Regions from separate parts of the Kitasatospora sp. NPDC023176 genome, predicted to be linked through region 2. Evidence: riboswitches for the same ligand, from Rfam matches in the RefSeq annotation. Region 2 holds a riboswitch; the other holds the start of a gene.
What was found. Region 2 has a riboswitch for magnesium ahead of ACZ3YL_RS03090 (NRAMP family divalent metal transporter). Riboswitches for the same ligand answer to the same signal wherever they lie in the genome.
Positions count from the first base shown of each region.

Region 1 (3,204 bases), on a different contig from region 2:
GCGCCACCTCGCGGTGGATGGCCGCCTGGCAGCCGCCGGAGCGGCGTCCGGTGCTCTCGGAGGCGACCGCGCCGTCCCGCAGGTGGACCACCCGGTCCGCCCAACTGGCGTGGGAGGCCTCGTGGGTGACCATCATGGCGGCGGCGCCGGCGTCGCAGCGGGCACGCAGGACGGCAAGCACGGCGTCGCCGGTGGCGGAGTCCAGCGCCCCGGTGGGTTCGTCGGCGAGGACGAGCCGTCGTTCGCCGATCAGGGCGCGGGCGATGGCGACGCGCTGCTGCTGGCCGCCGGACATGTCGTCGGGGAAGCGGTCGGCGAGTTCGCCGATGCCCAGTTCCTCCAGGGCGGCCAGGGCCTCCCGGCGGGCGGTGCGGCCGGAGACGCCGTCGAGTTCGCGCGGCAGGGCGATGTTCTCGGCGGCGGTGAGCGCCGGGATCAGGTTGTAGTCCTGGAAGACGTACCCGACGGAGCGCCGCCGCAGGTCGGCGAGCTTGCCCCGGCTGAGGCCGCCGAGGGTCACGCCCTCGACCAGTACCTGGCCCTCGCTGGGCAGGTCCAGCCCTCCGGCCAGGGTGAGCAGGGTCGACTTCCCGGAGCCGGAGGGCCCCATCACGGCGACGAACTCGCCCGCGTGGACGGTCAGGTCGATCGCGCGCAGGGCGTGGACCTCGGCGTTGCCGCGCCCGTGCACCCGGGAGACCCCGGCCAACTGCAGGACGGGCGCGGGCCGGCTCGGATCGGTGTGGGACACAGTTCCCCCTCGTGAGCTGTTCAGCTGCATATGTCGGTGAACTATATATGCCGAGCGGAGATGCACAAGCCGTCACGGGTTTGGTCAAGGTTCTACAAAGCTGTCGAAGGTCGGCCGAAAAGGTGACACCGGGCAACCGGGCCGGGTCTATGCTTTGGGAGGTTTGAAAAGGCACCTCGTTCGGTGAGGCGTCTTCACGGACACAGGCCACTGACCCGACGACGTCGAGAGACGCCCAGGTTCAGGACAGGTCTTCCCGAGTTAAGGGTTGACCCCAAGTGGCTTCCGGCCGATCCGGCTGGACACGCCGTGGAGTGCCAAAGCTCTGACGAGTTGGGGTGTACCGGTCCTCGAAGGCCGGTGTGCTCCTTGCCGTGTCGTGATGCGGCGCACAGACGGTGCGCCCCCGACCGGGAGGAGGCGAGAGACATGGACTGCGATAGTCCGGGCCACAGTAGCCCCTACCCCCGCATGCTCTCGAACACCTCCGGCACGCGGTAACCACCTTCCCTGCGCGTTCATCCGGCACTTCGTCGTGCGCTCGACCATGCCTCGACGCAAGCCGCCTGACGCATCGTCATGCCCGCACGGCCGCCGCCGCTCAGCGTCGCCGTACGGAGCGAATGTCGTGCGCCCGCAGGGAGGATCGCTGCTGCGTGCCCCCTGACACCCCCTCAAGGTAGGGGGGAGGGAGGCCCCGCCATGACCAACGTGATGCTGGACCCGAAGGTTTCCACGGTCCCCACCGCTCCCGCCGCCGCCCGGTCCGCCGTCCTGGACGACGCCCACGTCGGCGACATCAAGGGCGCGCTCGGCACCATCCGGCTCGACGACACCACCCCCCGCCACGGGCTCTCCGCCCGTCTCAAGACCCTGCTGGCGATCGTCGGCCCCGGCCTGATCGTGATGGTCGGCGACAACGACGCCGGCGCCTTCTCCACCTACGGCCAGGCCGGGCAGAACTACGGCACCCAGCTGCTGTGGACGCTGCTGCTGCTCGTCCCGGTGCTGTACGTCAACCAGGAGATGGTGCTGCGCCTGGGCGCCGTCACCGGCGTGGGCCACGCCCGGCTGATCCTGGAGCGGTTCGGCAGGTTCTGGGGCGCGTTCAGCGTCATCGACCTGTTCCTGCTCAACGCCCTCACCCTGGTCACCGAGTTCATCGGCGTCACGATGGCCGCCGGCTACCTGGGCCTGCCCAAGGTCGCCTCGGTGGTGCTGGCGGCGGCGATCATCATCGCCTCGGCCTTCACCGGCTCCTTCCAGCGCTTCGAGCGGGTCGCCATCACGCTGTGCGTCGGCTCGTTGCTGCTGGTCCCGGTCTACTTCCTGGTCCACCCCAAGACCTCGCAGATGGCCCACGACTTCGTGACCCCGAGCATGCCCGGCGGCGCCGGCCAGCTCGCGGCCGTCATGATGGTCATCATCTCGATCGTCGGCACCACCGTCGCCCCCTGGCAGCTGTTCTTCCAGCAGTCGTACGTCATCGACAAGCGGATCACCCCGCGTTTCATGAAGTACGAGAAGGTCGACCTGTGGATCGGCATCGCGATCGTGATCATCGGCGCGGCCGCGCTGATCGGCCTCACGGCGGCGGCCTTCGCCGGCACCGACGGCTTCGGCCAGTTCTCCGACACGGCCGCCGTCGCCAAGGGCATCGAGGCCAAGGCCGGCCACCTGGCGGGCGTGCTGTTCGCCATCGCGCTGCTGGACGCCTCGATCATCGGCGCCTTCGCGGTCTCCCTCTCCACGGCCTACGCGATCGGCGACGTCTTCGGCATCAAGCACTCGCTGCACCGGGGCGTCAAGGGCGCCAAGGGCTTCTACGCCGTCTACGCCGGCCTGGTGGCGGTCGCGGCGACGATCACCCTGCTCTCCAACGGCTACACCCAGGGGCTGATCACCCAGTTCGTCCAGGTGCTGGCCGGGGTGCTGCTGCCCTCCGCCACCGTCTTCCTGCTGCTGCTCTGCAACGACAAGGCCGTGCTCGGCCCCTGGGCCAACGGGCCGAGGACCAACGCCTTCACCTCGACGGTGGTCGGCGTGCTGGTGATGCTCTCGCTGATCCTGACCGCCTCGGTGGTCTGGCCGGACATCAGCTCCGGCGCGATCCTGTGGATCATGGCGGGCTGCGGCGTGCTGGGGGTGCTGGTCGCCGGATACTTCTTCCTCGCCGGCCGCCAGGGCACCAAGGAGGACCCCGTCGACCGCACCGGCCGGGAGAACTGGCGGATGCCCCCGCTGGAGACCCTGGGCCGACCGGTCATGTCCACCGCCCGCAAGGCCGGCATGGGGGCCCTGCGCGCCTACCTGCTGATCGCGATGGTCATGGTCATCATCAAGGTCGTCCAGACCGCGCTGAACCACTGAGCCGCCGAGCGGAGCCCGTACGGACGGGTGGCGGGCAGCGGCTCGCCACCCGTCCGTTCCTTTGGCCCGCGTTCCCCCCCTGA
Region 1 covers NZ_JBVHIP010000027.1:80,199-83,402, reverse strand. The annotation lists gene ACZ3YL_RS30190 (ABC transporter ATP-binding protein) at 1-751, opposite strand, end outside; M-box (ykoK) riboswitch at 920-1,096, shown strand; gene ACZ3YL_RS30185 (NRAMP family divalent metal transporter) at 1,466-3,121, shown strand.
Region 1: linked by a shared signal. The riboswitch ahead of ACZ3YL_RS30185 (NRAMP family divalent metal transporter) and the one ahead of ACZ3YL_RS03090 (NRAMP family divalent metal transporter) in region 2 are both predicted to bind magnesium.

Region 2 (3,204 bases):
GTCGAAGAAGAGGATCGCCCGGATGCCGTCGCTGAGCTGCCGCATCGGTTCGAAGACGCCCAGGAAGCGGTAGAAGCCGGGCACCGCCTGCAGCGGGACGGTCGCCCCGGAGGACGGCAGGGCCAGCGCGATGAAGACGAACATGGACACCAGCTGTCCGATCCCGCCGAACGCGGCGTTGATCGCCTGCACCCCGAGGCCGACGGCGAGGCTGGCGCAGTAGGCGAACACCCACAGCAGGGCCTGGTGCGGGGCGTCCATGCCGAGGACGCCGGCCGTGCAGAGCAGCACCAGGGAGGTGGTGACCAGCATCATCCCGGCGGTCATCACCATCTTGAGCAGCAGGGTCTGGGTGCGGCTGATCGGGACGGTCGGGCGCCGGGTGTGCCAGGGGCCGATCTCGCTGTCGCTGTAGCCGAGCGCGCCGTCGACGCCGTTGTGGATGATGTTGCCGCCGATGAAGCCGGTCAGCACGGCGAGCAGGGTGAAGTAGAAGGCGCTCAGGCCGAGTCCGCTGTGGCTGCCGATCGGGTGGCCGACCTGGGTGGTGACGGCGAACGGGTCGGCGAGCAGCAGCCGGGCGGTGGCTCCGGTGTCCGGGCCCCGGGCGCCCGAGGCCGGTACGGCGGCCAGCAGTTGCTTTCCGGCCGCGGCCGAGGCCTGGTGGGCGGCGTTCTGGGCGATCTGCGCGGCGATCGAGGAGCCGAGGCTGCCCAGTCCGGGATTGGTGAGGACGGTGAGGGTGGGCCGCTCGGTGGCCCCGCCGGTGGTGAGCCGGGTGACGCTCGCGGTGAAGTCGGCGGGGACGAGCAGCACGCCGTAGACCTTGCCGGAGGCGAGCAGGTCGCGGGCGCCGGCGTCGTCGGTCTGCCGCCAGTGGACGGTGTCGCCCGGGGTGCCGGCGATCACCGCGCGGGTGAGCTGGGTGCCGAGGTTGACCGGCTGGCCGGGCGGTGGCGGGGCCTGGTCGGCGTTGACCAGGGCGATCGGCAGCCGGTGCAGGTGTCCCATCGGGTTGACGATGCCGCCCAGGTAGAGCAGCGAGAGCAGCACGGCCACCAGGGCGCACAGGATGCTCGGGAAGAGCCAGAGCCTGGGGTTCCGGACGAGGGTCAACGCCCTGGCCTGCCGGGGAGCCCCCTGGGAGCCTTCGGTCGCCATGCCACCCCTCGGGTTCGGGCACGGGCGGACGCCGTGCGCTACTGGGACGGCGGACGCCGCGCCGCTGCCGGTACGGCGGGAAGTCGTTCCGTGGTCACATCCCGGTCAAACCCGCGTCACCCGGGTGGGCGTCACACGGAGAGAAAGGTAAAGGTTCTACCAAGTACGCAAGTAACGCTCTTCGCCGGGGCTATGCTTCTCGAGGTTTGAAGAAGGCACCTCGTTCGGTGAGGCTTCTTCACGGACACAGGCCACTGATCCGACGACGTCGAGAGACGCCCAGGGTTAGGACAGATCTTCCCGACCTAAGGGTTGATCCGAAGTGGCTTCCGGCCCAACGGGGTTGGACACGCCGTGGAGTGCCAAAGCTCTGACGAGTTGGGGTGAACCGGTGGCCGCGTTTCCGCGCGCCGGCTTGCTCCTTGCCGCGTCGATGACACGCACCACGGGGTGCGTCGACCGGGAGGAGGCGAGAGACATGGATTGCAGTAGTCCGGGCCACAGTAGCCCCTACCCCCGCTTGTCCTCGTACACCTCCGACACGCGGTAACAACCTTCCCTGCGCGTATATCTGACGGCGCATCGGCACACAGCACCAGCAGCACGCACGCGGCTCCGCCGTGCCCGCGGTCCGTCCGCCCGGGCCGACGCCGCCGCGCGCCGACGCGTCGTGCCCGCACGCAGGGGAAATTGCTGCCGCGCGTCCCAACCACCCCGCTTGCCAGGGGTACCCGGGAGGAACGCCATGACCACCAACTCGACTCTCGACTCCACGATCCCCGCACCGCGCTCCGCCGTGCTGGACGACGCCCACGTGGGCGACATCAAAGGTGCGCTCGGCACCATCAAGCTCGATGACAACGCACCACGCCAGGGGCTGAGCGCGAGACTCAAGACCCTGCTGGCGATCGTCGGCCCCGGCCTGATCGTGATGGTCGGCGACAACGACGCCGGCGCCTTCTCCACCTACGGCCAGGCCGGCCAGAACTACGGCACCCAGCTGCTGTGGACGCTGGCCCTGCTGATCCCGGTGCTGTACGTCAACCAGGAGATGGTGCTGCGCCTGGGCGCCGTCACCGGCGTGGGCCACGCCCGGCTGATCCTGGAGCGGTTCGGCAGGTTCTGGGGCGCCTTCAGCGTCATCGACCTGTTCCTGCTCAACGCCCTCACCCTGGTCACCGAGTTCATCGGCGTGACACTCGCGGCCGGATACCTCGGCCTGCCGAAGGTCGCGTCCGTGGTGCTGGCGGCGGCGGTCATCATCGCCTCGGCCTTCACCGGTTCCTTCCAGCGCTTCGAGCGGGTCGCCATCACGCTGTGCGTCGGCTCGCTGCTGCTGGTGCCGATCTACTTCATGGTCCACCCGAAGACCTCGCAGATGGCCCACGACTTCGTGGTCCCGCAGATGCCGGGCGCCCCGGGTGAGCTCGCCACCGTCATGCTGCTGATCGTCTCCATCGTCGGCACCACCGTCGCCCCGTGGCAGCTGTTCTTCCAGCAGTCGTACGTCATCGACAAGCGGATCACCCCGCGTTTCATGAAGTACGAGAAGGCCGACCTGTGGATCGGCATCGCCATCGTGATCATCGGCGCCTCCGCCCTGATGGGCCTGTGCGCCGCCGCGTTCACGGGCACCGACGGCTTCGGCCAGTTCACCGACGCGGGCGCCATCGCCAAGGGCCTGGAGGACAAGGCCGGTCACGTGGTCGGCGTGCTGTTCGCCATCGCGCTGCTGGACGCCTCGATCATCGGCGCCTTCGCGGTCTCCCTCTCCACCGCCTACGCCATCGGCGACGTCTTCGGCATCAAGCACTCGCTGCACCGCGGGGTCAAGGGCGCCAAGGGCTTCTACGGCATCTACGCCGGCGTGGTCGTGGTGGCCGCCGCCATCACCCTGCTGTCCACCGACTACGCCCAGGGGCTGATGACCCAGTTCGTCCAGGTGCTGGCCGGGGTGCTGCTGCCCTCCGCCACCGTCTTCCTGCTGCTGCTCTGCAACGACAAGGCCGTGCTCGGCCCCTGGCGCAACGGTCCCAAGACCAA
Region 2 covers NZ_JBVHIP010000001.1:631,596-634,799, forward strand. The annotation lists gene ACZ3YL_RS03085 (YhgE/Pip domain-containing protein) at 1-1,161, opposite strand, end outside; M-box (ykoK) riboswitch at 1,374-1,551, shown strand; gene ACZ3YL_RS03090 (NRAMP family divalent metal transporter) at 1,907-3,204, shown strand, end outside.